Regions from separate parts of the Serratia sp. ID 25-353 genome, predicted to be linked through region 4. Evidence: predicted binding sites of a transcription regulator. Region 4 holds the regulator's gene; each other region holds the start of a gene.
The links. The regulator CRP, encoded in region 4, controls carbon source genes, mostly activating them, when cyclic AMP is high. The targets are predictions, from matches to a motif close to ATGTGANNNNNNTCACAT.
Positions count from the first base shown of each region.

Region 1 (7,221 bases), 2.3 Mb from region 4:
CTGAACTGCGGGCACTGCAGGTGCTCGGGTTCAGGGCAATCGACCATGTGGCGCAGCCCGTCGCGTACCTGCATCAGGCGCTGGATATGGCGATCCAGCTCATCCGCCCGCGCCGCCAGCAGCCCGCGATCGAGCGCTATCTTGCCCCGTTCGTCAAACAAGGCGCTCATCTCGTCCAGCGTAAAACCGGCCAGGCGCGCCAGCGCGATCAGCCGCAGTTGGTCAAGCACGCCGGCGGCGTATTGGCGACGCAAACCGTGGCGGCCTATCGACGCGATCAGCCCTTTCGTCTCGTAATGCCGCAGCGCGGAAGGCGCGATCCCGCTCAGGCGCGCCACCGTGCCAATATCCAGTTCTTTTGCCATTGACTTGAAGCCGACTTTAAGTTGCACACTGTGCGCACATTATCACGTCACTGAGCCAAGGACACCCCTATGACCCCCGATCTGTTAGTGCACATCCTGTTAACCGGCGCCGGCGCCACCCTCTGCATGGATCTGTGGGCGCTGCTGCTGAAGCGGCGCTTCGGCATCCCTTCTCTCGATTATGCGCTGGTGGGCCGTTGGTTTCTCGGCATGTTCGACGGCCGCTGGTTTCACGCCACCATCGTTACGGCGCCGCCGCGCCGGGGAGAGAGAGAAATCGGCTGGATATTGCATTACGCCATCGGCATCGCGTTTGCCTTTATCCCGATCGGTTTGGCGGGCATCGGGTGGTATGCGGCGCCGGAGCCGTTCATCGCGCTGTTGAGCGGCTGGCTGAGCCTGGCGGCGCCGTTTCTGGTGATGCAGCCCGCGCTGGGCTTTGGCGTGGCGGCGGCGAAAACCGCCCACCCGCGAAGAGCGCGGCTCCTCAGCCTGCTCACCCACACGGTGTATGGGCTGGGCCTGCTGATCGTCGCCCGATTGTTGGCGACGCTGTGCGCCTGAGCGGGCTTACAGCAGCGTGGAAATATCGAGGTAGTGCGCCAGTTCGCGCTGCTCCGCGCGCGGCAGGTACGGAATTTCACCCAGCAGCGGCGCGGGAATGCGCTGCTGCAGCGCCGCGATGGTTTCAGCATAGTGCGCCAACCCCGGGTTGATGCGGTTGGCCACCCAGCCCAACAGCGGCAGGCCGTCGTTGATGATCGACTGTGCGGTCAGCAGCGCGTGGCTGACGCAGCCCAGCTTGATGCCCACCACCAGCACCACCGGCAGCTGTTCCTGCACCACCCACTCAGCGTAAGGCCGCAGATCGTTCATCAGCACCCGCCAACCGCCGCTGCCTTCCACCACCACCGTGTCGGCTTTGGCGGACAGATCCCGCAGACCGCTGCTCATCACGCCATAGTTGATGTCCTCGGTCGCATGCGCGTGAAACACCTCATCCAGGCAGGTGATGGGATTGATCTCCTCGTAGGACAGCGGCAGGGTTGAAGATGCCTGCAACACCAAAGCGTCTTTATTGCGGATGCCCTCGCTGGTTTCCTGGCAGCGTGCGGCGATCGGCTTGTAGCCGGCCACCGAACGGCCCTCGGCAGCCAGCGCCTGCATCAACCCGCGGGAAACCACGGTTTTACCGACGTCGGTATCCGTGCCTGTCACAAATAAACGCTTCAACATGAATAAAATGCCCCAGAATGCCCCGTTAACAATATGTCGCCGCATCGGCGGCGAAGAAGTCTTTCGGAAAAATTCTAGGGGATGCTGCCACGTAGGGGCTTGAGGTAGCTCAATCTTTTGCAGGATTAATAAGAAGTTCTGATGTTAGCCTTGCAGCAGCTGCACCAGCAATGAACCGTTGTACAGCGCCTCTTTCACCAGCGCCGCACCGGGCATGGTGCCCTGATTGAAGAACTGCGTGGATTCGACCTTGACCTGCTCGCTGTAGGCCGGCAGCGCCTGCTGGCGAATGCAGGAGGCGATGGCCGGATGCAGGATCTCCGCCGCACGGTTGAGCGGCGAGCCGACCAGGATCTTCTCCGGATTGAACAGGTTGACCATGATAGCCAGAATGCGCCCCACGCTGTGGCCGACGCCGAGAATGATGTCCCGCGCCAGCTGATCGCCTGCCAGCGCGGCATCGCACAGCGATTCAACGGTCAGCGGCGCGCCGTGCAGGCTGGAGCTCATCGAGCCGCTCAGTCGCTGCTGGGCGATCTCCAGCATGTTTTCGATGCTGGCCACGGTTTCGAGACAGCCGTGGTTGCCGCAATAGCAGCGTTTACCGTAAGGATCGACCTGGGTGTGGCCGATTTCCACCACGCTGTGGCTCCCGGCGTGCAGCACATGGCCGCCGGTGATCACCCCGGCGCCGACGTTGTGGTCGATCACCACCTGAATGACGTTCTGGCTGCCGCGCGAGGCGCCGTACAGCGCTTCAGCCATGGTCCAGGCGCTGATGTCGTGCTGCAGGTAAACCGGCAGGCCGGTGCGGGTTTCCAATGCCGGGCCAAGCGGCATCTCCAGCACGTCGTAAAACGGCATGCGGTGCACCACGCCGGACTGCACGTCGATCATGCCCGGCAGCGTGATGGCGATCGCCGTCAGCCGCTCCAACTTGCTTTGGTGACGGATAAAGAACTGATCGACTTCGGTCAGGATGCGTTTCAGCAGCGGTTCAGGGTGTTCGGCCGCCAGCGGCAGCAGCTCCTCCACTACCAGTTTGCTGCTGAGATCGCGCAGCGCCAGCGTGATGCTGCCGCGGCTGATGCGGGCGGACAGGTAGTGCCAGGCCTCGGTGTCCAGCACCAGCCCCACCGCCGGGCGGCCCCGGCTGCCGATTTCCTGGTACTCGGTTTCCTTGACCAGATGGGCTTCCAGCAGTTCGCGCACGATCTTGGTGATGCTGGCGGGCGCCAGCTGCGCGCGTTTTGACAGTTCGATGCGCGAAATCGGGCCCAGTTGATCGATTAGCCGATAAACCGCCCCCGCATTGGTCTGCTTGATTTGATCGATATGCCCAGGCTGCCCAACCGCAATCACAAACCTGCTCCTACTATTTTTCGCGCTTCTAAATAAAGACTAGGGGTTATGGTGGGGCTTTTGTCATACAGCGTCAACTATTTGATTCGTTATGTGATTTGCTGCACAAATTCCTCGCGATTTCAGCGTGAATTGATTTTTATTTGCCCAAGCTCAACGTCATTTCAGCATCAACGCCATCAGCGCCTGCGCGGCGGCGGTCAGCGGCCGGCGGCGGTGATGCACCAGCCACACTTCGGTGGTGGCGTCCGGCTCCGCCAGCGGCAAATAGCGCACGCCGTCCACCCGCACCCGGGCGAAAGAAGCCGGCAAAATCGACACCCCCAACCCGGCGGAAACCAGCCCGATGATGGTCATCGCTTCCCCCACTTCCTGGGTGATATACGGGGTAATGCCGGCCTTGCCGAGCAGCAGCAGAATTTCGTCGTACAGCGCGGTGCCCACTTCACGCGAGAAGAACACGAACGGCTCCTGTGCCAGGTGTTGAAACCGCAGCGCGCCGCCGGGCGTTTCCGCCAGCAGATGCCCTTCCGGCACCACCGCCACCAGCGGTTCACGCAGCAGAAGCTGAAAGTGGAGCGCCTCCGGCAGCCGCGTGTTGCGCATCACCCCCAGATCCAACTCACCGTTCAGCAACGGCTCGATCTGCTGTTTGGTGTTGATTTCGCGCATTTTGATATGCACCTGCGGGGAGTGCTGACGAAAGGCGCGCAGGCTGCGCGACACCACGCCGATAAAGGGCGCGGAAGAGGTAAAGCCGATGGTCATTTCCCCCAACTCACCGCGATCCAGACGCGCTGCCTTTTCCGCCGCGCGCCCGACCTGATCGAGCACCTGGTAGGCTTCTTTGAGGAACATCTCCCCGGCCTGGGTCAAACTGACGTTGCGGTTGTTACGCGCCAGCAGCCGCGCGCCAACCATCTCTTCCAGCGCCTGGATTTGCTGGCTGAGCGGCGGCTGGGAGATCCGCAACCGTTCGGCGGCGCGGCCAAAATGCAGCTCTTCCGCCACGGCGATAAAGTAACGCAGGTGTCTCAATTCGATATTCATATTTAAAACGTCTTAATTTGAATTATTAATATATTAGACAAAAAATTCGCCGCTCCCTATCATTTTGTTATCTGTAAAATGTCTGTTTATCTCCCCGAAGTTCGGTAAGGAAACGCTGTGACAACCCCTGTGCGTTCTACGGCCGCGATGCCGTCGACGCTGGCCGCCAACGATGACGCGGCCGCTGCGCCAAAAGTAAAACGCTCCACCCTCAACAACAAACTCCCCTATATCGAACGCGGCACGCCGCAGTTTATGCGCGTGACGCTGGCGCTGTTTTCCGCCGGGCTGGCGACCTTCGCGCTGCTCTACTGCGTGCAGCCGATCCTGCCGGTGCTGTCGCAAGATTTTGGCGTCTCGCCGGCGGAAAGCAGCCTGTCGCTTTCGGTCTCCACCGGCCTGCTGGCGATCGGCCTGATGTTCACCGGGCCGCTGTCCGACGCCATTGGCCGCAAGTCGGTGATGGTAGTGGCGCTGCTGCTGGCGGCGGTCTGCACGCTGATCTGCGCCTTTATGACCAGCTGGCACGGCATTTTGCTGATGCGCGCGCTGATCGGCCTGTCGCTGAGCGGCGTGGCGGCGGTCGGCATGACCTACCTCAGCGAAGAGATCCACCCCAGCTTCGTCGCCTTCTCGATGGGGCTGTACATCAGCGGCAACTCGATCGGCGGCATGAGCGGCCGCCTGGTGACCGGGGTGTTGACCGACTTCTTCTCCTGGCGCGTATCGCTCGGAGTCATCGGCCTGTTCGCCCTTGCCGCCGCCTGCATGTTCTGGCGCATCCTGCCCGCTTCGCAGCATTTTCGCGCCAGTTCGCTGCGCCCGCGCACCTTGCTGATCAACTTCAAGCTGCATTGGCACGATAAGGGCCTGCCGCTGCTGTTCGCGGAAGGTTTCCTGCTGATGGGCAGCTTCGTCACCCTGTTCAACTACATCGGCTATCGCCTGCTGGCGGATCCTTACCACCTGAGCCAGGCGATTGTCGGCCTGCTGTCGGTGGTATACCTCACCGGCTCCTACAGCTCGCCCAAGGCCGGCGCGCTCACCTCGCGCTTCGGGCGCGGCCCGGTGCTACTGGCCTCGATCGTGATTATGCTGATCGGGATTCTGATTACCGCGCTGCCGCAGGTGCCGGCGATCTTTATCGGCATGATGCTGTTCACCGCCGGTTTCTTCGCCGCTCACTCGGTGGCCAGCAGCTGGATCGGCCGTCGCGCGCGCCGCGCCAAAGGCCAGGCGTCGTCGCTGTATCTGTTTTGTTATTACGTCGGATCCAGCGTGGCCGGCACCCTCGGCGGCGTGTTCTGGCACAGCTTCGGCTGGAATGGCGTGGCGGCGTTCATCAGTCTGATGCTGCTGCTGGCGCTGCTGGTGGTGCATTACCTGAAACGCCTGCCGGAAGCGGCCCGCCTCTGAAAAGAAAAAGCCGCGGTGGTTTGCCGCGGCTCGTCATGTCAGTGCCTGTGATTATTGGCCGGTTTTCCAGCGGGTGCGCAGGTACTCCACCGCCTTGTCCGTTTGCGGCTCAGTCAGATAACGCTGCCGGAACAGGATGGTTCCCCCCATCCCCGGCAGGCTCTCGTTAAGATCCAGCTGCCTCTTCAGCTCGGGGACGCCGCCATCGACGGTCCAGGCCGGCTCGCTGGCCGCAGGCGTGCCCACTTTATACAGCGCCACCCCGGCATAGAGCCGGACTGATGTGCCCTTCACCACCTCGGCCCACCAGTTGGCCAGCACGTCGTAGCGGACAATTTCACGATCAAAAGGCCAATACAGCTGCGGCGCGATATAATCGAGCAGCCCCAGTTTGACCCACTGGCGCGTATCGGCATAGGCCGTATCGTACGATGGGGCCCCTGCCCGCGTCGCCGAGCCGGCAGGATCGTCCGCCTTGTTTCGCCAGACGCCCGTCGGGCTGACGCCAAACGCAACCGCGGGCTTCAACGCTCGGATGGTGGCTGAAACCTGTTTTATCAATTGCAGCGTGTTGTCCCTGCGCCAGGCGGCTTTGTCGGCAAATCCTTTTCCGTATGCGCGAAACGTTCGTTCATCATCCAGCGGCGATTGCGGCGTTTCGTAATAGAAATAATCGTCAAACTGAATGCCGTCGACCTCATAATTTTTGACAATTTCAGTCACCACGCTGGTGATCCAGTTGCGCACGTCGGGCAGACCGGGGTCGAGCACGAAGCGCTCGTTGGCGGTGCGTATCCAGTCGGGATGCAGCGCATAGACGCTGGCCGGCGGCGACTGCAGCGTATGATTGAGTGCGTCAATCGTTTGCTGTCGGGTATTCATGGAAACCCGATAAGGGTTCAGCCAGGCATGCACTTTGATGCCGCGCCGGTGCGCTTCTTTCAGCATAAAGGCCAGCGGATCGTACCCCGGATCCTGGCCCACGGTGCCGGTCAAGACTTCTGACCAGGGCAAGATGCTTGAGCGCCACAGGGCCGTGCCGTCCGGTTTAACCTGAAAATACACCGCGTTAATCCCGGTTTTCACCATCTCGTCCAGCGCGTCCGCCAGCCCCCGTTTCTGCAGGCGAACCCGCTCTTGCGCGGTTTCCGCTTTCAGGGAGGCCGCCGGCGGCCAGTCCAGGCCAATGACCGTGGCCAGCCAGATGCCCCGCATCGGTGTTATCGGCGGTGTCGGTTGCGGGGGCTTCTCCGGTTCGGGTGGCTTGGCGCATCCGCTCACGCCCAACATTGCGGCCATCAACAGCCATCCGCCTAATTTTGTTACGCCTGTCGGCATTCTGGTTCTCCTTCCGTGAGTGACGGTTATCCCATGTCGTTTCGTGCAGAGCAAGAAACTGCCCGCTTTCTCAACGCTATCAAGCTATCGGCGTCGCCCTGTTCAGACGACGCCGGTGTCCTTACCCCATTACCAGCTCAGCCCAGTTCCGCGCGGGAACGCCACCTTGCCCGTATTGGTTTCTACATCGTAGTCATGCCAGGTGTTGACCGGCAATTTGCCCTGCGGTTTGATTTTACCCGTCAGCACCTGTGCCAAAGAGACCATCGAAGGGCCACGCCACACGCCGCTGTCATACCCGTAGTAGGAATAGGTGGCGACGGCCGCCTCCACGTCTGCGGCATAGTTCACGATATCGTAAGGTGCGCGCAGTGAGAGGTGAATCCGTTTTTTCCCCTGCTCGGCGGCGTATTTCAACCAGCCCGGATAAGGGCTGCTGTCATTACCCGCCCCG
Region 1 covers NZ_CM139236.1:1,881,352-1,888,572, forward strand. The annotation lists gene ACYF6X_RS08940 (helix-turn-helix domain-containing protein) at 1-365, opposite strand, end outside; gene ACYF6X_RS08945 (DUF2938 family protein) at 435-929, shown strand; gene bioD (dethiobiotin synthase) at 936-1,601, opposite strand; gene mlc (sugar metabolism global transcriptional regulator Mlc) at 1,746-2,963, opposite strand; gene ACYF6X_RS08960 (LysR substrate-binding domain-containing protein) at 3,123-4,013, opposite strand; gene ACYF6X_RS08965 (MFS transporter) at 4,161-5,429, shown strand; gene ACYF6X_RS08970 (glycoside hydrolase family 10 protein) at 5,481-6,728, opposite strand; gene ACYF6X_RS08975 (glycoside hydrolase family 3 protein) at 6,897-7,221, opposite strand, start outside.
Region 1: mlc (sugar metabolism global transcriptional regulator Mlc) is a predicted target of CRP. The motif match lies at 3,055-3,072, and genes of this name have one in related genera.

Region 2 (7,221 bases), 2.1 Mb from region 4:
TCGGCGATGCCGCAGCCGGCGGAACCGGCACCGAGGAAGGTGACGGTCTGATCGCGCAGCTGGCTGCCGGCGGCGCGGCTGGCGGCGATCAGGCTGCCGAGGGTCACTGCGGCAGTGCCCTGAATGTCATCGTTGAAGCAGCAGATCTCATCGCGGTAGCGATTCAACAGCGGGGTGGCGTTGTTCTGCGCGAAGTCTTCGAACTGCAGCAGCACGTTCGGCCAGCGGCGTTTGACCGCCTGAATAAACTCTTCGACGAAGGCGTGGTACTCCTCGCCGGAGATGCGCGGATGGCGCCAGCCCATGTACAGCGGATCGTTGAGGCGCTGCGGGTTGTTGGTGCCGACGTCCAGCACCACCGGCAGCGTGTAGGCCGGGCTGATGCCGCCGCAGGCGGTGTACAGCGACAGTTTGCCGATGGGGATACCCATGCCGCCGATACCCTGGTCGCCCAGACCGAGAATGCGCTCGCCGTCGGTGACCACGATCACCTTGACGTTCTGCTTGGTGGCATTTTGCAGCATGTCATCGATGCGATCGCGGTTCGGGTAGGAGATGAACAGCCCGCGCGCGCGGCGGTAGATATCGGAGAAGTGCTCACAGGCCTCGCCGACGGTCGGGGTGTAGATGATCGGCATCATCTCGCTCAGGTGCGAGTCCAGCAGGCGGTAGAACAGGGTTTCGTTGGTGTCCTGGATGTTGCGCAGGTAGATGTGCTTGTCGTTATCGTTCTTGAAATCCTGATACTGACGGTAGGCGCGTTCCACCTGTTCTTCGATGGTTTCCACCGCTTCCGGCAGCAGGCCGTGCAGGTTGAAGTGGCTACGTTCTTCCTCGGTGAAAGCGCTGCCTTTGTTCAGCAGCGGAAATTCCAGCAGAATCGGGCCGGCGTAAGGGATGTAGAGCGGGCGTTTGCTTTCGTATTCTAGTTCCATCAGTTTTACTCTTCACGTATCAGATAACTTTATTGCCGACGATCCTAAGAGATAAAGAGAAGATGTACAGCATTTGTTGCCAGATGATGAACCAGGTTGGCGTAATTATCGACAATCAAATGATTTTTTAACTAAAGAAAGTCTCTCTGGCGGCGTTGGGGCATTGTATTTGGCGGGCGGGGCTGTTAGCGGCGGAACCGGATGGCTCCGCCGTGGTGCGCTTAGAACGCGGCGCGGCTGACGTTTTGGCAGCCCAGTGCCGCCAGCGTGGCGCGGGTGGCGTCCCACTGGCTGAGGATCGCCTCTTGCGGTTCGACCAGCACGGCGCGGCGGATGTTCAGACAATCGCCGCCGGAGAGGTTCAGCAGGATCAGCGCGGCCTGCAACGGCGGCAGGCTCGGGTTGAAGGCGGCGTTTTCTGCATAGCGGCCGGCGTAGAGGTTACCGTCCTGCGTTTCCAGCGCCACGCCGCTGTGGGCGTTGCTGTACGGTGCGTGGCTCTGATTGGCCGCCGCCAGCGCCGCCTGCGTCAACGCATCGTCCAGCGCCAGCCGGTGGCCGTGATCGACCTTGTCCATCAGCAGCGAAGCGATATCCAGATCTTTCGGGCCGAAGGCGTCCGGCAGATAGTCCGCCAGCGTGGCCGGCGCGCGGCCCGGCAGACGGATCTGCAGATCGCCGCCGCTGTTCAGCTCATTCATAAACTGACGGCAATGGCCGCACGGCGTGTAGTTGACGGTGACCGAAGCCAGTGCCGGTTCACCGCGCAGCCAGGCATGGGTAACCGCGCACTGTTCCGCATGCACGGTTTGCTGCAGCGGTGCGCCGCTGAATTCCATATTGGCACCGAAATAGAGGTTGCCACTTTGCCCGCGTGCGATGGCACCGACGTGGAAGTGCGATATTGGGGTTAACGAGCAGGCCGCCGCCAGCGGCAGCAGCGCGAATGCCAGCGCATCATCGTCCAGTCCGCAGCCTGTGCGGATCGCCGCCGCTTGCTCGGCCGTGAACATCGCCGGAAAGTCAGGCGCGTCCAGATAGGGCTGCAGGGCGGATTGCAGTGTCGCGGGCAGTGCGCTGAACGCGGTGTGAAAACGCGGATGCATAGAAAGTCTCTCTACAGGTTAACGGGATAACATTCTAGGCAGGCCAGAGACATTAAAGTGTGATTAATGTCTCTTAATCGATGAAATTAATGCAATGAGATACATAAATGCGAGATGTATCGCAAGTTTCAACGTATTCAACCGAACAGATGCAGCAGCACCGGGAACAGGAACGGCGCCAGCAGCGAGGTGATAATGCCGCAGATCACCAGCGCCAGCGAGCCGAAAGCGCCTTCCTGGTAGTCCATCTCCGCGCAGCGTGCGGTGCCCAGCGCGTGGGATGCGGTGCCCATCGCCAGGCCGCGCGCCGAGTGGGTGGTGATTTTCAACAGGTTGAACAGCGTATGGCCGAGCACGGCGCCGAGGATACCGACGAAAATGACACAGACCGCGCTGATCGCCGGAATGCCGCCGAGCGAGTCCGCGACGGCCATGGCGATCGGCGTAGTGACCGATTTCGGCAGGATAGAGGCGGCGATTTCCGGCGTGGCGCCCAGCCACAGGGCGATGGCGCCGCCGCTGATCATGGCGGTCAGGCTGCCGATGAAGCACACCGCGATAATCGACTTCCAGCGCGCGCGGATCTGGTGCAGCTGTTCATACAGCGGGAAGGCCAGCGCGACGACCGCCGGCTGCAGCAGATCGTTGAGGATTTTGCTGCCCTGAAAGTAGCGCTCATAGGAGATGCCGGTGAGTAGCAGCAGCGGGATGATCACCGCCATGGACACCAGCAGCGGGTTGAGCAGTGGCATGTTCAGCTTACGCGCCAGCCAGCGCGCGGCGAAATAGACCGCCAGCGTTAGCGGCAGCGACCACCAGATTTCATGGATCATGGGTTACCCTCCGTGTCGTCGGGCTTACCGACGATGCGACGCTCGCGGTGAAAATAGTGTGAGGTATAGCCGACCACCACCAGCACCATCAGCGTGCTGATGAGGCAAGAAATAACCAGTGGGCCCAGATGCGCGACGATCTGGTCATAGTATTTCATCACCCCGACGCCGATCGGCACGAACAGCAGCACCATGTAGCGGATCAGCAAATGGCAGCCGGGTTTGACCCATTTGGCCGGCATAATTTGGGTAGAGAGCAGGGCGAACAGCAGCAGCATGCCGAGGATGCTGCCGGGAATGGCGAACGGCAGCAGCGCCGCCAGCGCGTTGCCGACGAACAGACAAAGATAGATGAGGAGCAGGGCTCTCAGGTATTTCCAGCACAGTGTGAGCACGTTGGCCATTGTCTTTTCCCGTTTAACTGATGCATTCATCATACAATTAAGTTGGGCAGTGTGCTATAGCTCACAAAAAATCATGACAGGGAGGAGTGCAGCAAGGAGGGGGGGTAAGAGGAGAGCAAACCAGCAACCCTCTGCATGCATTGTTCATGAGCAGAGTGTTGCTGGTTTGTAACAATATAAAGATAAAGGCGATCTCAATAGGGTTGGTGTTCCACACCTGCAGAATTAAGCGCGCGTTGCTCGTCCAAAGACTTCCTATGAAGCACAAATGGAATGGCGACGAACAGTATCAGCAGAATGTTGTTCGGGAAGTTTCCGAGTCCAAGGTTATAGAACAGTTCGATAGTGAGCGTAAAGAACACAAAATATCTGGCGCCGAAAATGTCAAAATGCTTGATCTTGTACAACTTGAATTGCAAGTAGACCATCAGAGCAAGATAAGTGAAGAAGCCAACAAATCCATAGTTGCTGACCATATAGATATAGGCGCTATCAATAGGTATTGCTTGTATTCCATAGAGTGACTTATCGAGACCGAAGGTACCATTCAGACCCAAGCCTGCACCGAAAAGAATTTTTCCCGTTGAGTCCAGGTCTGAGAGGATCTTTAAATGTTCCCAGACGCGCAGGTAAATTGAGTTGTACGCCGCATTTTCATTATATTTTCTAACAATTTCATAGACATCATAGCTATGCGTTGAGTAACAGAACATTGAGAATATGACGAGCCCCATGCAGAACACGATAATGCCCGACGTTCTTCTGAATAGAAACTCAATCACTTTAGTCAGCAAATACACCAATGCAGCCAAAATGGCTGTCTTATATGTTGTGCAGATGATGGCAACGATAAATAACGGCGAGAAGAACAATGGCCAGCGTTTACCTGCGAATAGCTTCCGTGCTTCGAATGACACAACCAAGCAGAAAAACATGAGCACACCGGACATGGTGAAAGCAAGCTGGAACCCGATGGCCCGGATATTGCCTTCGGTCGAGTTTAATCGAACGCCGCTGTCACTTCCCCATTCACCGGCGCTTAAGCCAAGTAGCCCCATGAAGGAATCTGGGAAAAGTTGCTGAAGAATAATCGCAACGGCATTGAGCCCGCCCAAGAAAAACATCATCTTGGCAACGCTCATGCAGAGGGCTTCGAGATCCTGCAGCGATTGTTTAGATAAAATGATCAATACTGCGATTAAAAAAAGCATTGGCAGTACATCAAACTTCAACTGATAAAAAACAATAAAATTTTTACTGTTGAAATTTGTCGCGATAGTGAGAATCGCAAAGATGAGAATAGCTAAAAGTATTATTGTCGGTATGATTGATTTTGCACTGATTCGGCCACCTGAGTAGCAAATGGCAACAACCAACATTAAGGCCATGAAGGCTTCTTTCCAAAGCTTCAATATGGCCATATTCAATACTACGGATGCCAGACTCACGACACCCGAAAAGAAAGAGATAAATAAAAAAAGCAGTAAAAATCTATTTGGAAGATACGTTCGCATTATTTTCATTGCAAAGCTCTGCGCATGAATATCTAATATTCTGTTTCAATTCAGTGAAAATTACTGAGTAGACTGCTGGTTAGTATCATTTTGCACTGTGTGATTTATTTGGCATTTCTTTCCATATCTTATGGATCTTTTTTCAATGCTATCGTATGACAGCTTCGATACGAATAGAATGACGGCAAGAAAACAAAAAACAAGGATGTTGTTAATCGTAGCATTGCCTAGGTTTATATATCTTATTGGATTTCCGTACGGATTAGTTTGAGAGTAGCTTAGTTCAACGCCCAATAGTTTTGATAGTATCATCGCGCCACTGACCATCAGGAAAATTATTGCTGCATGGGTCATATAAATGGAAAATGAATGTTTACCCAAGTTTTGGAAGAACGTCGATTTTAACAATGACGAGAAGATACCGAATTCACCAGAGAAAATAATAATAGCTAAGCCATACAGTATACTGACGGTAACACCCTTGTTTTCGATAGGTAAAGTCATACAGAAGAAACAGGCAAGGATAATGGCCATTTCCAGTAGAGACGCCACATACTTGTTGATATTTATATTGGCTATTCTTGAGTGAATAAAGTAAATGAGCGAGCCAAAAAAGAAACAAGAGATACCGCGGAATGCATCATCTTTAAGCAATAGATTATGACTCAGCAAAGAGTAAAAACCCCATACTGACAGCAGTGCGAATAGCGCGATTGCGATACTTTTCCTGTCATTGCTGAAGAAGAGGACGCCACCAAAAACAAGATAAAGGTAATACTCTACACTGATGCTCCATGAAGGGTAGTTAAAGGAGAGACTCTCGGCGGAAGGAATCCAGGATTGCAGCAGCAACAGATTAGGAATGAATTCCGTTGGTGCACTCAGTTCCGTAAATGCCGGCTTATTAAAGTAAAATCCATAATTTTGAGCAGCGAGTTTCCCAAACTCGAAAAGCAGGAATACGAGCAGCATAATAATATGAAGTGGGAAAAGTCTAAAACTGCGGCTGATGACGAAATTAGCCAGAGTGATTTTGTTGAAGTCTCGGCTAAAATAACTGTGAGTTAATACAAAACCGCTAAGGATAAAGAAGAATTCAACCATATAGGTGGAATTTCTAAATATAGCCCATTCAGTAATGCTGCCAGTGACATTCAGATGATGTAAAGCCACACAAAGCGCACATATTCCCCTAAAACTATCCAAAACAGTATATCTTTTCATCAACACTCCGAAGTGAAAGGGGGCTCTATTAATAATTATTTTTTTGCTCAGTGCGGGATAAACACAAATTGCACCCGGAATATAAAATTCGCGGGTGCATAATAGACTATTAGCTATTGTTTTTGTAACTGTAGTTATAATATCCATAGCCGCCGTAGTAGCTACTGGCGCGCTTTTCAATGGCGTTGAGAATGACGCCGCGAGTATCGATCCCATTCTGTTGGAAACGGTTGATACTGACTTCAATTTCTTTAGCGGTGTTGACGCCGAAGCGCGCTACCATCAGAACAGTACCCGCCATGCGCCCGATAATCGAAGAGTCAGTCACGGCAAGCACCGGAGGCGTATCGATCAGCACGATATCATAATGTTCACTAGCCCATTTTAATAACGCACTGCAGCGATCATTCATCAACAACTCAGATGGGTTCGGCGGGATCTGGCCACGTGGAATAAAGTCCATATTATCAACGCTGGTTTTTCGCACGGCTTGCTCAGCGGTAGTCTGCCCGGACAGGATATCAGAGAGACCATTATTCCAATTGACGTTAAGCAGGGCGTGTGAGTAGCCTTTACGCATGTCGGCGTCGATGACCAGTATACGTTGTCCTGATTGGGCAATAACGGCTGCCAGGTTTATGCTGACAAATGTTTTACCAATATTAGGACTTGCCCCGGAAATCATTAAGATATTGTTTTTTGATTCGAGCATGGCGAAGTGAAGGCTGGTTCGCAGGCTGCGAATCGCTTCAATGGCCAGGTCGGCAGGGTTGCCTATTGCCAGCAGTGAATCTGAACGCGTGTTTTTCTTTTTGCCGCCCCGCAGTAACGTTTCACGGTCTGACTTTTGTTGCCACTCAGACAGAGGAATACTGGCATACACATTGATACCGCGCTCTTCCAATTCTTCTGAGTTTTCTACGCCGCGATGCAGCATATTTTTCAAGAGAACGAGTGCTGAAGAGACAATAAAACCGACGATCGTCACTAACAAGACAATCAGCGTTTTCTTCGGCGCGACAGGGCGTAATTGGGTCACAGCCGAGTCGACAATGCGGACATTACCTACGGTGCTCGCTTTGGTGATGCCGAGTTCCTGCTGTTTGTTCAGCAACTGCATGTAAATCTCTTGCCCAGCCTGAACATCACGGGTTAATTTCAGAATCTCTTGCTGCGTTTTAGGCATGCCTGAAACGCGTTTGTTC
Region 2 covers NZ_CM139236.1:2,639,112-2,646,332, reverse strand. The annotation lists gene ACYF6X_RS12735 (NAD-dependent malic enzyme) at 1-935, opposite strand, end outside; gene cdd (cytidine deaminase) at 1,157-2,041, opposite strand; gene ACYF6X_RS12725 (CidB/LrgB family autolysis modulator) at 2,179-2,874, opposite strand; gene ACYF6X_RS12720 (CidA/LrgA family protein) at 2,871-3,278, opposite strand; gene ACYF6X_RS12715 (hypothetical protein) at 3,473-4,792, opposite strand; gene ACYF6X_RS12710 (acyltransferase family protein) at 4,853-6,016, opposite strand; gene wzc (tyrosine-protein kinase Wzc) at 6,126-7,221, opposite strand, start outside.
Region 2: ACYF6X_RS12720 (CidA/LrgA family protein) is a predicted target of CRP. The motif match lies at 3,328-3,345, and genes of this name have one in related genera.

Region 3 (7,221 bases), 1.3 Mb from region 4:
GTCGTACTGCCCTTTCACGCCACCCTGCATGGCCATCAGCCAGAAGTGGTCGATCAGCCCCGCATTGCTCTCCACCTCGTCGCAGTGGAAGCCGTAGAACGGCACCGCCAGATCTTTGAAGAACTGCGAGCGGTTGCCCGCCACGCCGCTGCGAATGCCGTCGAAGGCCGCCATGGGTGCGCCTTCCGGGTTAGCCGGCGTTTGCAGCATCAGCGGCGGCACGGCGCCCACCAGCACCACCTTCGCCACCCGATCGCTGCCGTGGCGGCCGATGTAGCGCGCCACTTCGCCGCCGCCGATGGCATGGCCGACCAGGATCAGATCGCGCAGATCCAGCGTTTCAATCAGCAGAGCCAGATCGTCGGCGTATTGGTTGATATCGTTGCCGTGCCAGGTCTGATCCGAACGGCCGTGGCCGCGGCGATCGTGGGCGATCACCCGGAATCCGCTCTGGCCGAAAAACAGCAGCTGGTTGTCCCAGGCGTCGGCGGACAGCGGCCAACCGTGGGAGAACAGGATCGGCTGGCCGCGGCCCCAATCCTTATAGAAAATGCGCGCGCCATCGGGCGCGGTGAGGATGCTCATGACGTGTTCCCCGCTCGGTATTGAATTGGATTTTGTACCGGGTAACAGTACGGCAGGCGCAAAGGCAGTGATAACGGAATAATTTTCGCATGATCGCGAGTTTTTTTGCTGAAGAGGCCGGCGTCGCCGCCGGCGTTAAACGTCAGATGTTTTCCAGATCGATGCCGCGCGTTTTCGGGCCGAACAGCCCAATCACCAGCATCACGATCAGCATGCTGGCGACGATAAACGCGATCACCCCCAGCGAGCCGCCGTACTGCAAGATAATGCCGATGATGATGCTGCTGAACACCGTCGACAGCCGGCTGAAGGAGTAGCAGAAACCGACGGCGCGGGCGCGGATGTGGGTCGGGAAAATCTCGGATTGATACGAGTGGTAGCTGTAGGTCAGCCAGGCGTTGGACCAGGTGATGAAGAAGCCGCACAGGATCAGCCACAGCGGGTTGTTCTGCAGCGCGAACAGCGAACCGAAGATCACCGTCACCAGGCAAGACAACACGATCTGCCACTTGTTCTCCATCTTGTCGGCGTAGAAGCTGCACAGCAGCGAGCCCAGCGGGTAGGCCAGCGTGATGAAGAAAGCGTACAGCAGGCTGTGGGTGACCGAAGCGCCCTTGCCCGACAGCAGCGCCGGCAGCCAGTTGCCGAAGCCGAAGAAGCCGATGGCCTGAAAGAAGTTCATCACCACCAGCATCAGCGTGCGATCGCGGTACTGCGGCGCCCAGATATCGCGAAAGCGGCCGCGCGGCGGCGCCCCCTCGGCATCATCCACCGGGCGCGACGGGAAGTCCGCGGCCGCCACGCCGCAGCGCCGCTCCATATCCCGCATCACCTGCCGGGCCTGCGCATAGCGCCGCTGCTGCACCAGCCAGCGCGGCGACTCCGGTAGCCCCTTGCGCACCAGCCAGATCACCAGCGAGGCCAGCGCGCCGGCGATCACCACGTAGCGCCAACCGCTCAGGCCCCAAATCGTCTGCGGCACCAACCACCAGGACATCAGCGCCACCGCCGGCACCGACAGGAACTGCACGAAGAACGCGAAGGCGAAAGCCCGGGTGCGCAGATGCGCGGGCACCCACTCCGTCAGGTAAGTATCGATGGTCACCAGCTCAATGCCGAGCCCGACGCCCACCAGAAAGCGCAGAAAGATCACCCATTCCGCCTGCTGTTGAAACGCCAGCAGCAGCGAGAAGACGCCATACCAGATCAGGGCGAACATGAAGGTGGCGCGGCGGCCGAAGCGATCGGCGTACGGGCTCAGCAGGCTGGCGCCGCCGAACAGGCCAAGAAAGGTGGCGGAGGCGAAGGCCGCCTGGTCCGACACGCCGAAGACGCCCTGTGCGCCGGTGTGGAAAATGCCGTCGGCGATAAGGCCGGTGCTGATATAGCCGGTCTGGAACAGATCGTAGAGTTCGAAAAAGCCGCCCAGCGACAGCAGAATGATAAAGCGCCACAGACCGGCCGACGCGGGCAAGGCGTCGATTCTGGCCGCCAAATCCCGCGCATGGATCGGCGACGCCGCTACAGAGTCACTCACCGTTAACCTCGCATTAACATTTTTGATGACTTTCTATGCTAGCGAAGCGGCGTCGGAGTTAAATTTTTAATTAGCAGACTATGAAAAAAAGTTAAGCATAAAACGCTGCAGCAGCCTGTTTTATAGCAGGAAAATGCAACGCGGGATGCCGCAGCGGCATCCCGAATCGGCGGCTTAACGGCTGGGGTGCTGCTGCAGCCGTTCGCTGCGGTAGACGCTCAGCAGGCACCAACCGAGGGCGATCAGCGCCAGCGGCGCGGCGACGAAACCGATGTTGCCCATGCCCAGATGCAGGCTCACCTGGTTGCCCAGCAGCGCGCCGCTGCCGATGCCGAAGTTGTACAGGCCGGAGAAGATCGCCATCGCCACGTCGGTGGCGTCCGGCGCCAGGCTCAGCACTTTGGCCTGCATCGACAGGCCGATGGCCATGATCGCCATGCCCCAGAAGATGCACAGCACCGTCAGGTGGCTTTCGCTGCCGGCGGCCGGCAGCAGCAGCAGCAGGCTCAACGTCAGCAGCGCGATGGCGCCGATAAAGAAGCCGGAAGGAAAACGCTCGCTGTAACGGCTGAACAGCAGGCTGCCGACGATGCCGGCGGCGCCGAACAGCAGCAGCATCAGCGTGGTGAAGTTCTCCGACAGCCCGGCCACGGTCTGGATAAACGGCTCGATGTAGCTATAAGCGGTGAAGTGCGCCGTCACCACGATGACGGTCAGCATATACAGCGCCAGCAGCGCCGGGCGTTTGAACAGCAGCGGCACGCTGGCCAGCGAACCGGAGTGCTCGCTTTTCAGCACCGGCAGCAGGCGCCACAGCAACACCAGCGCCAGGGTGGCGCACACCGCGATGCCGATAAAGGTCATGCGCCAGCCGAGCAGTTGCCCCACCACCCGCCCGAGCGGCAGCCCGAGCACCATCGCCAGCGCGGTGCCGCCCGCCAGCAGGCTCAGCGCCTGGGCTTTCTTGCCCGGCGGCGCCACGCGGATCGCCAGCGAGGCGGTGATCGACCAGAACACCGAGTGCGCCAGCGCCACGCCGGCGCGCGAAATGACCAGCGTGGTGAAGTTCCAGGCCACGGCGGTCAGCACGTGGCTGGCGATAAACAGCATGAACACGCCGATCAGCAGCTTGCGGCGCTCGATTTTGCTGGTCAGCAGCATGCACGCCAATGAGGCGGCGGCGACGATCCAGGCGTAGATGGTGATGATCAGGCCGACCTGTTCGGTTTGCATCGAGAAGCTGGCAGCAATGTCGCTCAGCAGACCAACCGGAATAAATTCGGTGGTGTTGAAGATAAAGGCCGAGACGGCGAGGATAACCACGCGCAACCAGGCGGTTGAGCGCGAAACGGCAGCGTGTTCCATGGTAAACAAAATCCGGACAGGTGCGGGCAAGTCGCGATATTTTAACCAACCGGCCCGCTAAATGCGATACGCGTCACACTTTAATTGTGTGGTTTTTTTCGCCGCATTTCGACACATTCGCAGACACACGGTTGCACAAATGCTGTGCTAATCTCTTGAAGCGTACCAATTTTTCCTGCCGCTCTTCCCCCCCGGCCGCCGCAGACGACGCGCCGCGCCGAAGAACCGCGCGCAGTGTCCATTTGGCGTTTTCTGAGGCGAGGTCATTATGTCCGCGATTTATGATTGGTCCGTGCTCGCATTGCGCAATGTTTACGATCGCCGCATTCAGGGCAAGCCGGTGCTCGACAGCGCCGCGCTGTTCCCCGACGCCGAGCGTTTCACCGCCCAATGGCGGCAGATCCGCGAAGAGGCGCTGACCGTCGCCCACGATCTGCACAATATTCCCCGTTTTCACGAGATCATGATCCAGCAGGAATCGATCTCCGCCAACGACGCGCGCGACTGGCGCATGTTCATCATGAAGGCCTACGGCCAGCCGATCGCCCGCAACCTGGCGCGCTGCCCTACGCTGGCGGCGCTGATCGCCTCGTCGCCGGACGTGCTGTCCGCCTCGCTCTCCTTCCTGGCGCCCGGCAAACAGGTGCCGCCCCACCGCGGGCCGTTCCGCGGCATTCTGCGCGGCTATCTGGTGTTGGACATGCCTAAACGCGCCGACGGGGTGCCGGCGGCGGTGCTGAAAGTGGACGGCCGCGAATACCGGCTGCACGAGGGGGAGTTCATGCTGTGGGACGATACCTTCGAACACGAGGTGTGGAACGACAGCGCGCAGGTGCGCACCGTGCTGCTGCTGGACATCCGCCGCCGCGACATGCCCGCCGGGCTGCGGCTGCTCTCCAGCGCCATCGTCGCCCTGGTGCGGCTGAACGTGCGCTGGATGCAGCGCCATTTCTGAGTCCGGCGCTCAGGCGACTAACCGTCCTGAGAGGTCGGGCATTGCTGCGCCAGCCACTGCTCGGCGGTGGTGGTGGCTATGCCCTGGCGCGCATTGAAGGTTTTCGCCTTATCCCAGGCCACGCCGTCGGGCCGGGCGAAAGCCAGCCGGTATTTGGCGCCGACGTCACGCGGATGGTTCCGCACCTCCTCCTGCAGCCGCTCGTTGTCCAACAGGACTCTGTTGACCTCAACGGCCCAGTGCGCCTGCATGACATCGGCAAGCTCGCGGTAGGTCAGCGTGTCCCCGGCGATATAGACCACCTGGTTGCGAAACGCGGGCCGATGGAAAAAAATCGCGGCCGTCAGCCGGCCAATGTCCTCGGGGGTGGTCAGCGTCACCGCGTAGCGCCAGTCGCCCAGCGCGCGCACCGTTTTGGTGGCCGCGTCCACCACGCCAAAACCCGAGTCAAACAGGTAGCTGGTGAAAATGCCCGTGGAAACAATCACCCACGCCGTCGCCTTCTGCGCACGCAGCAGGTGGCGCACCTCGAGCTGTTCATCCCACACCTGTTGCCCGCTGCCTTTGCCGACAACATCGTAGTCCACGCCGAACTGCCACGGGAAGTAGCGCGCCACACCCGCCTGCAAAACGGCCTGGGTGATCTTTATCTGCGTGCCCGCCCCGCCGACAAAGCCGCTGCAGTTGATCACCGCGTCAAAGCCACGCAGCAGCGCGCTCAGCTCATCCACGCTGTTTTGCTGCAGGTCGCCTTCCACCACGGCGATGCTGAGCCGCGCCAGCGCATCCCGCCGCGCGCGATGCGGGCCGGTGACGGCGCGGGCGGCCTCCGGCCGCAGCAGCACGCTGATGTTTAAAGCGTGGTGTAACCGGGCCTGCCGGCTCATCGCGCGCAATACCGGCAGCCCCAGTTCACCGGCGCCGAGTATCAGCACGGTATTGATGGATGGATTTGTGGATTTCATTCTTGCCTCCTGTCTTAACACTGCGCCATCCTGACAGCTGACAAAAACGGGTTCAATTAGGTACACGCGTGATACCGGAGAGGAATATGACGAACGATCGGGAAGCGCTGCTGCAATTTTCGCAGGCGTTCTGTGAAGAATTGAGCAACGACGATGAAGGGTTGAAGCGTGAGATCCTCGCACATGCGGGCAACCGTTGGTCGCTGGGGGTATTGCATATCCTGGGCACCCACGGGCCGCTGCGCCACGGCGAGATAGGCCGCCAATTAGCGGGCGTGACGCAGAGAATGCTGACGCGGACGCTGCGCCATCTCGAGCGTGACGGGTTGATATCGCGCTGCGATTATCAGGAAAAGCTGCCCCGCGTGGTTTACACCATCACCGACGCGGGGGAAGAGATGCTGCTCAACATGCTGCCACTCTGGTCGTGGATTATCGCCTCCGCCGATGCCTTCAGGGCGGCCCGCTCACGCTACGATGATCAAGATCGAAGCGCCGCCGAGGGATGAACGCGGGCCTCCCTGCCCAAAGGGCGGCGCTCAGCCACCGCCCAGATAGGCCTTTCTCACCGCCGGATCGTTCAACAGCTCCGGTCCGCTGCCGGTGAGGCGGATCTGGCCGTTGACCATCACATAGCCGCGATCGGACAGCTTCAGCGCGTGGTTGGCGTTCTGCTCCACCAGAAACAGCGTCATGCCGCTGCGGGTCAGTTCGCGCAGCACGCCGAAGATCTGCCGCACCACGATCGGCGCCAGCCCCAGGCTCGGTTCGTCCAACAGCAGCAGCTTCGGCCGGCTCATCAGCGCGCGGGCGATCGCCAGCATCTGCTGCTCACCGCCGGACAGGGTCATCGCCCGCTGGTTGCGCCGCTCCTTGAGACGCGGAAACAGCTCGAACATACGCGGCAAATCCTCCGCCAGATAGCGGTTGCCGACGGTGATGGTGCCCATCAGCAGGTTCTCCTCCACGCTCATGTCCGGGAAAATGCGCCGCCCTTCCGGCGCCTGCGCGATGCCGCCGGCCGCCACGTAGTGCGTGGAGCGGCGGCTGATGTCCTCGCCGCCAAACAGGATCTGCCCGCCGGCGATGCGCGGCTGGCCGAAGATTGACATCAACAGCGTGGATTTGCCCGCGCCATTGGCGCCGATCAGCGCCACCGTCTCCCCGGCGTTGACCTGCAGCGACACCTTGCGCAGCGCCTGGATCGGCCCATAAAACACGTCCACTTCGCGAAATTCCAGCATCGCTTCGCTCATCCCGCCAGCTCCTCTTCGTCCGCGCCCAGGTAGGCGGCGATCACCGCCTCGTTGTGCTGGATCTCCTGCGGCGTGCCGCGGGCGATCACGTCGCCGTGATCGAGCACGATCACCCGATCGGAGATCTCCATCACCATGCCCATGTCATGCTCGATCAGCAGCACCGTGATGCCGTGATGCTGGCGCAGGAAGCGGATGATACGGCTCAGCGTCGCCGTTTCCACTGGGTTCAGCCCGGCGGCCGGCTCGTCGAGACAGATCATCTCCGGCGCGGTGCACATGGCGCGCGCAATCTCCAGCCGCCGCTGTTGGCCGTAGGACATTTCCCCCGCCAGCCGGTTGGCGCAGTCCACCAGATCCACCACCTCCAGCCAGTAGAAGGCGTGATCCAGCGCGGCGCTCTCCGCCCGGCGGTAGCCCGGCGTGTTCAGCACCCCGGCGATCAGGTTGCGGTTGCTCTGCATGTGCTGCGCCACCAGCAGGTTCTCCACCACCGACATTTCGCGGAACAGGCGGATATTCTGGAAAGTGCGCGCCAGCCCGGCGCGGTTGACCAGG
Region 3 covers NZ_CM139236.1:898,851-906,071, reverse strand. The annotation lists gene ACYF6X_RS04270 (alpha/beta fold hydrolase) at 1-585, opposite strand, end outside; gene ACYF6X_RS04265 (MFS transporter) at 728-2,122, opposite strand; gene ACYF6X_RS04260 (sugar transporter) at 2,297-3,487, opposite strand; gene ACYF6X_RS04255 (aspartyl/asparaginyl beta-hydroxylase domain-containing protein) at 3,756-4,442, shown strand; gene ACYF6X_RS04250 (aromatic alcohol reductase) at 4,460-5,407, opposite strand; gene ACYF6X_RS04245 (winged helix-turn-helix transcriptional regulator) at 5,494-5,916, shown strand; gene ACYF6X_RS04240 (ABC transporter ATP-binding protein) at 5,947-6,663, opposite strand; gene ACYF6X_RS04235 (ABC transporter ATP-binding protein) at 6,660-7,221, opposite strand, start outside.
Region 3: ACYF6X_RS04260 (sugar transporter) is a predicted target of CRP. The motif match lies at 3,549-3,566, and genes of this name have one in related genera.

Region 4 (7,221 bases):
GACCCGCTATCACTCGCTGGTGCTGAAAGCCGATACGCTGCCGGGCTGCTTTGAAGTGACCGCCTGGAGCGAACGCGACGGCGTGCGCGACGAGATCATGGGCATCCGCCACCGCACTTTGGCGTTGGAAGGTGTGCAGTTCCATCCGGAAAGCGTGCTCAGCGAGCAGGGCCATCAACTGCTGGATAATTTCCTCAAGCGTTAACTCCGGTGCGTTTTTTTCGCCCGTCAGGCGTTTTGCATTTGCGCTTGATTGGTTTTTTATGCATATTTTGTGATTATGTTTTCAATCTGATATTACGATAGCGCTGAAAAACTTTCAGGGTGGAGCCGAAAATGACTGAAAAATCCGCAGTGAGCCGCAGCACCTTTGACCAGGTGATCCTGCCTGTTTATGCACCCGCCCAGTTTGTGCCGGTGCGCGGCAAAGGCAGCCGGGTCTGGGATCAGCAGGGAAAAGAGTACATCGATTTTTCCGGCGGCATCGCGGTGACGGCGCTGGGACACTGCCACCCGGCGCTGGTCGAGGCGCTCAAACGCCAGGGCGAGACTTTGTGGCATACCAGCAACGTCTTCACCAATGAACCGGCGCTGCGCCTGGCAAGCAAACTGATCGACGCCACCTTTGCCGACCGGGTGTTCTTCGCCAACTCCGGCGCAGAGGCCAACGAGGCGGCGTTCAAACTGGCGCGCCATTACGCCATCACCCGCCACAGTCCGTACAAAACCAAAATCATCGCCTTCTATAACGCGTTCCACGGCCGCACGCTGTTCACCGTGTCGGTGGGCGGGCAGGCCAAATACTCCGACGGGTTCGGGCCGAAGCCGGCCGACATCGTGCACGTGCCGTTCAACGATTTGGCGGCGGTGAAGGCGGTGATGGACGATCACACCTGCGCGGTGGTGATGGAGCCGATTCAGGGTGAGGGCGGTATTACGCCGGTCGACGCCGGCTTCCTCAACGGCGTGCGCGAGCTTTGCGATCAACATCAGGCGCTGCTGGTGTTCGACGAAGTGCAAAGCGGCATGGGGCGCAGCGGCAAACTGTTCGCCTATATGCATTATGGCGTGACGCCGGACATTCTCACCACCGCCAAGGCGCTGGGCTGCGGTTTCCCGGTCAGCGCCATGCTGACAACCGAAGAAATTGCGTCGGTGATGCAGGTGGGCACCCACGGCACCACCTACGGCGGCAACCCGCTGGCCTGCGCGGTGGCGGAGGCGGCGCTGGACGTGATCAATACGCCGGAGGTGCTGAGCGGCATCGAGCAGCGTCATGCGCTGTATGTGCAGGCTTTGCAGCATATCGGTGATAAATACGGTATTTTCACCGCGATTCGCGGCATGGGGTTACTGATTGGCGCCGAGCTGACGCCGCATTATCACGGCAGAGCGCGCGACTTCCTCACCGCCGCCGCCGCGCGTGGGTTGATGATCCTCAACGCCGGGCCGAACGTGATCCGTTTCGCGCCGTCGCTGGTGGTGGAGCTGCAGGATATCGAGGCCGGCATGGCGCTGTTCGAGCTGGCGGTGCAGGATGTGATCAACGCCTGAAGCCCGCGCGGCATATAACGGGGCGCGGCATGCCGCGCCCTTATTGATCGCGCAGTTTGCGCTTGAGCCAAATGCCGTGGTGCGGGCGCTGGCGCCAGGCCAGCGACGAAATGGTGTGCATCACGCTCAGGTGCGACAAAATGCGCCGCAGGTGGCGCTCCATCTCGGTGACGGGCATGTCCGGATGCAGATCCGGCGGCTGCATGATGCCGCTGTTGCCGCTGCTCGGGCCGTCGTATTCCAACCGCTGCTGGCAGCTTTGCAGCGCGATTTCACAGGTTTGCAGATACGCTTCCGCCAGTTTCGGCGTCAGCATGTAGTGCTCGCGCGCCAGAATGGTCATGGCGTTCAGGTGTTCGACGATGAACTGGCTGTGAGTGACCCACAGCCGCATGTCCGCCAGATAGTTTGACGCGAACCCCGGCTCCTGCATCGCCTGATTGAGCGAGGTGAACAGCGCGTTGTGCGCCTGGTTAACCTGCATGCGAGTATAGGCCAACGCGGTGGCGTCCGGTTCCGGTTGCTTCAGCATCAGCCGCAGCGCGGCTTGATCGTTCTCCAGCGCCTGATGGGCATTCTTGCGCAGCAGCCCGCTTTGCCACTGCGGCCACAGCCAAATGGTGCCGCCGAACGCCAGCACGCAGCCGATCAGCGTATCGATCAGGCGCGGCACCAGAAAATGCGAGCCGTTCAGCGCCAGCAGCTGCAGGGTGTAAACCGCCGTGACCGTAAAGCCAATCACCGACAGCCCGTAGTTCTTGCGCGAAACCAGGTAGGCCAGCAGCGTGATCACCAACATGATGCTCAGCGTTTCGCCTTCCGGCAACTGCAGCTGCAGCAGCCCGGCCGCCAGCAATAGCCCGGCAATCGTGCCCAGCGCACGGTGCTGAATGCGCACCCGGGTGGCGTTATACCCGTTTTGGCTTACCAGCATGATGGTGAGCAGGATCCAGTAAGGCTTCGGCAGGTTGAACACCGCGCCCAGACTGCTGCCGATCGCCAGCGTCACGCCCAGCCGTGCGGCGTTGCGCAGGGCGGTGGATTTGAACGACAGGTAGCTGGCCAGCGCCGGCCAAAACGGCAGGCGGTGTTGGCCGGGCATCAGATCGCGGCGGTACAACGGATGCTGGGTACGCAGCAGGCGGGCGATGCGGCTGAAGTGGTAATAACAAAACTGGCCGACCGGGTTATCGGGATGCTGCGCCGCCATTTTTTCCAGCGCCGCCAGCTCGTGGGTCATGGAGAAGCGCTTCGAATGTTGATGGTAGAGAATATCGTGCGCCACCACGCGCAGCCGGCCGGCGATCACCTGAGCATTGCGGCGAATGATCGCTTCGGCCTGGCTCTGCTCCACCAGCTTTTGCACCTCTTCCGGCAGATGCAGGCTGACGGTGATGTGCTCCTGCAGATCCATCGCCACCTGAAAGGCGCGCTGCAGGCGCTTTTGCTCGAGGTTGTTGGCGTGCGGCAGGAAATTAAGCTGTTGGTACAAAAGGCTGATCAGATCCATCACCTTTTGCTGGCGCACCAGCAGCGGCGGCAGCGCGGTTTGCGGATCAATATGCTGGGTCAGCAGCGAGTATTTGGCTTCGAAATAGTCCGCCAGTTCCAGGTAGAGCTGGCTGAGCGTCTCGCGCATCGGCTGCTCTTTCCACAGCTTGAACCAGAACCAAGTGAATAAGCCGTACCAGGCGGTGCCGATGGCGTACAGCAGCGGCGCCTGCCAGAGAGGCACCGTACCGGCCGTGCTGAGGGCGAAGATGGCGGCCACCAGCGCCGCCGGCAACAGCCGGGCGTGCAGCGGGCTGATTTCACCGGTGACGCCGAGCAGCAGTGCCAGGCCCAGCATCAGCGCCGGCAGCGGCACGTGCCACAACATGGCCTGTTGCAGCAGCACGCTGCTGAAGGCGAACAGCGAACCGCCGACGATCAGACGTTTAAAGAAGCGCTTATGCGGTGTGTCCAGACCGGCGATATTGCAGCAGGCGGGCACCAGAGAGAACATCAGGCCGAGCTGTAGCTGGCCTATCAGCAGGCCGAACAGCACCGGCAGGCACAACACCAGCGTTTGTCGCAGTGCGTAGTTGATTTCCGGGTGGTAGATCAGGCGGCGCCACATGGCAGAAAGCAGACAAAAAAACGGCGCAGATTGCGCCGTTTCTTCAGGGATTAACGGGTGCCGTAGACGACAATGGTTTTGCCGTGGGCGGAAATCAGGTTTTGATCTTCCAGCATTTTCAGAATACGGCCAACGGTTTCACGCGAGCAGCCGACGATCTGGCCGATCTCCTGACGGGTGATCTTGATCTGCATGCCGTCCGGGTGAGTCATGGCGTCGGGTTGCTTCGCCAGATTCAGCAGGGTTTGCGCGATGCGGCCGGTCACGTCCAGGAAGGCGAGGTTGCCCACTTTTTCGGAAGTGACCTGCAGGCGGCTTGCCATTTGGGCGGACAGACGCATCAGGATGTCCGGGTTCACCTGGATCAGCTGACGGAATTTCTTGTAGGAAATTTCGGCCACTTCACAGGCGGTTTTCGCGCGAACCCAGGCGCTGCGCTCCTGGCCTTCTTCGAACAATCCGAGCTCGCCGATGAAATCCCCCTGGTTGAGGTAGGACAGGATCATCTCTTTACCTTCTTCATCCTTGATCAGCACCGCGACGGAGCCTTTCACGATGTAGTAAAGCGTTTCGGCCTTTTCACCTTGGTGAATCAGCGTACTCTTCGATGGATATTTGTGGATATGGCAATGAGACAGGAACCATTCGAGAGTAGGGTCTGTTTGCGGTTTGCCGAGAACCATTCGCTGTTATCCTCTGTTGTTATCGCTGCCTTGTGTCACAGGGGTCAGAGTTCCCTGTAAAACCCGCCTGTAGCCGCAGTCATGAGCGAGGGCTACCGGCAAGTTTTGAGGCGTGTCATAAAAATACGCTGTCGCTCTAGCATATTAACTTGCCGTAAGCGCTGCAAGCTACATTCTGTTAACATACCGGTAAAGGAGCCTTTCTCTGGGCGTTTCCCTGAAATTCAGTGTCCCGGAAAGATTTATTGCGGCTCTGTTTGTAGCACAGAGTAAGGCGGGTGTCTCGTGTTGTCTCGCTTCAGCATGATTAGCATCAGGTTACGTTGCCTGTTTCTATGCGAAAGCGTACCCTGATTTTAAGAAATTAACCGGAGTGACCAGAATGCAGGCAAGAGTTAAATGGGTGGAAGGGTTAACGTTTTTGGGTGAATCGGCCTCCGGCCACCAGGTGCTGATGGATGGCAACGCCGGCGATAAAGCGCCCAGCCCGATGGAGATGGTGCTGATGTCGGTGGGCGGCTGCAGCGCGATCGACGTGGTGTCCATCCTGCAAAAAGGGCGCAACGACGTGCGCGACTGTGAGGTGAAGCTGACCTCCGAGCGCCGTGAAGAAGCCCCGCGGTTGTTCACCCATATCAACCTGCATTTCATCGTTACCGGCCAGGACCTGACCGACAAGATCGTCGAGCGTGCGGTGAACCTGTCGGCGGAGAAATACTGCTCGGTGGCGTTGATGCTTAACAAGGCCGCCACGGTGACCCACAGTTTCGAGATCCGCCACCCGGCGTAATCGAGACGGAGCGCGGCCCGGCGCCGCGCTCAACGCGTTTATTCGATCTTCTTGCCTTCCAGCAGCCGCTGCACCAGCGGCGCCATGATCAGTTCCATCGCCAGCCCCATCTTGCCACCCGGCACCACTAACGTATTGATGTGCGAGATAAACGAGCCCTGCAGCATCGCCAGCAAATAGGGGAAGTCAATTTGATCCAGCCCGCGAAAGTGGATCACGACGAAGCTTTCGTCCAGTGAGGGAATCGCCTTGGCGGCGAACGGGTTGGAGGTGTCCACCGTCGGCACGCGCTGGAAGTTGATGTGGGTGCGCGAGAACTGCGGCGTGATGTAGTTGATGTAATCTTCCATCGAACGCACCACCGAGTCCATCACCGCTTCGCGAGAGTGACCGCGCTCGCCGGTATCGCGGATCAGTTTCTGGATCCACTCCAGGTTGACGATCGGTACCACGCCGACCAGCAGATCGACGTGGTTTGCCACGTCGTGGTGCTCGGTGACCACGCCGCCGTGCAACCCCTCGTAAAACAGCACGTCGGTCGGCGCCGGCAGCGGTTCCCACGGGGTGAAGGTACCCGGCACCTGATTGTAGGGCACCGCTTCGTCGTAGGTGTGCAGATACTTGCGCGAACGGCCGGTGCCGTTCTTGCCGTAGTCGATAAAGCTCTGCTGCAGCAGGCCGAAGTCGTTGGCCTCGGGGCCGAAATAGCTGATGTGTCTGCCCAGATCGCGCGCCTTGCGGATCGCCGCGTCCATTTCCGGCCGGGTGTAGCGGTGGAAGCTGTCACCCTCCAACTCGGCGGCGCGAATGTTGAGCTGTTGGAATATTTTGCGGAACGCCACGCTGGTGGTGGTGGTACCGGCGCCGCTGGAACCGGTCACCGCGATAACGGGATGTTTGGCAGACATGGTGGTTGTCACTCCGTGTTGAATGCGCCGGCGTCAGGGGATTATTGTGGCTCTTGTTGACGCTCTCTATGTCAGGAAAAAATGGCGCGCGCTGGTTTGCAATGCCCCATTGTTACCTGATTTTTTCCGTCAGTCATAGAACCGATCGCCACTAAATTTCTTCCTGCCCGGCGCGGAACTGGCCGCGCGGCATGATGTTGACGCTCTCGTGCAGTTCCGACCACACCAGCACCACTTCGCCGTTTTTCAGCTGGCGGCGCACGTCCTCCACCTTCTGTTCCAGCGAGCGTTCGTGCTCGCCGTAATCGGTGCCTTCGCGCAGCACAAAGGATTCGATCAGGCTGTTCAGGGTGTCGGTTGCCAGTTCTTGCCAGGGAATGATCACGTCGGGATGTCCAGATAAGGGGAAAGCCAGGCCGGAATGCGATGCTCCAGCCACATGTGCGGTTTTTTCAGCGTGCCGCCGACAAAGCCGACGTGGCCGCCGAACTCGGTCAACTGATATTCAATATTGCGCGGCAGGCCGGTGACGTCGGGGATCACCTCATGGGTCATGAAGGGATCGTCCTTCGCATGGATGATCAGCAGCGGCGTCTGGACAGCCGGCAACAGCGGCAGGGCGCTGCAGCGGCGATAATAGTCGATAGCGTCGCTGAAGCCGTGAATGCGTGAGGTGATGGCGTCGTCGAATTCGCGGATGCGTCGCAAGCCGTTCAGCTGTGACAGCTTGAGCGGCAGAGTGTCCGGGTAGTGCAACAGCTTACGGGTGGCGTTTTGTTTCAGCTGCCCCAGCAGGTAGCGCTGATAAACGCGGGAGAAGCCTTGCTCCATGCGGTAGGCGCAAGGCTCCAGCATCAGCGGCGCCGAGACCACCACCGCCGCCTGCAGCAAGCTGTCGGCGCCTTGCTGCGCCAGATAGCAGGCCAGCATGTTGCCGCCGAGCGAAACGCCTACCGCCGCGGTCGGCACCTCGCCGTAGCGGTCACGTAGCCAGCGCAGGAAGAAGCGCGCATCTTCGGTTTCACCGGAGTGGTAGATGCGCTGCTTGCGGTTGGGCACGCCGCTGCAGCCGCGAAAGTGCATCACCACGCCGAGCCAGCCACGCTCACGCCAGGCGTTGAGCAGGCCATGCGCGTAGGGGCTGTAGAAGCTGCCTTCCAGGCCGTG
Region 4 covers NZ_CM139236.1:4,721,082-4,728,302, reverse strand. The annotation lists gene ACYF6X_RS22730 (aminodeoxychorismate synthase component II) at 1-205, shown strand, start outside; gene argD (bifunctional acetylornithine/succinyldiaminopimelate transaminase) at 337-1,554, shown strand; gene ACYF6X_RS22720 (YccS/YhfK family putative transporter) at 1,595-3,673, opposite strand; gene crp (cAMP-activated global transcriptional regulator CRP) at 3,724-4,356, opposite strand; gene ACYF6X_RS22710 (OsmC family protein) at 4,739-5,146, shown strand; gene ACYF6X_RS22705 (phosphoribulokinase) at 5,185-6,054, opposite strand; gene ACYF6X_RS22700 (YheU family protein) at 6,206-6,439, opposite strand; gene ACYF6X_RS22695 (hydrolase) at 6,436-7,221, opposite strand, start outside.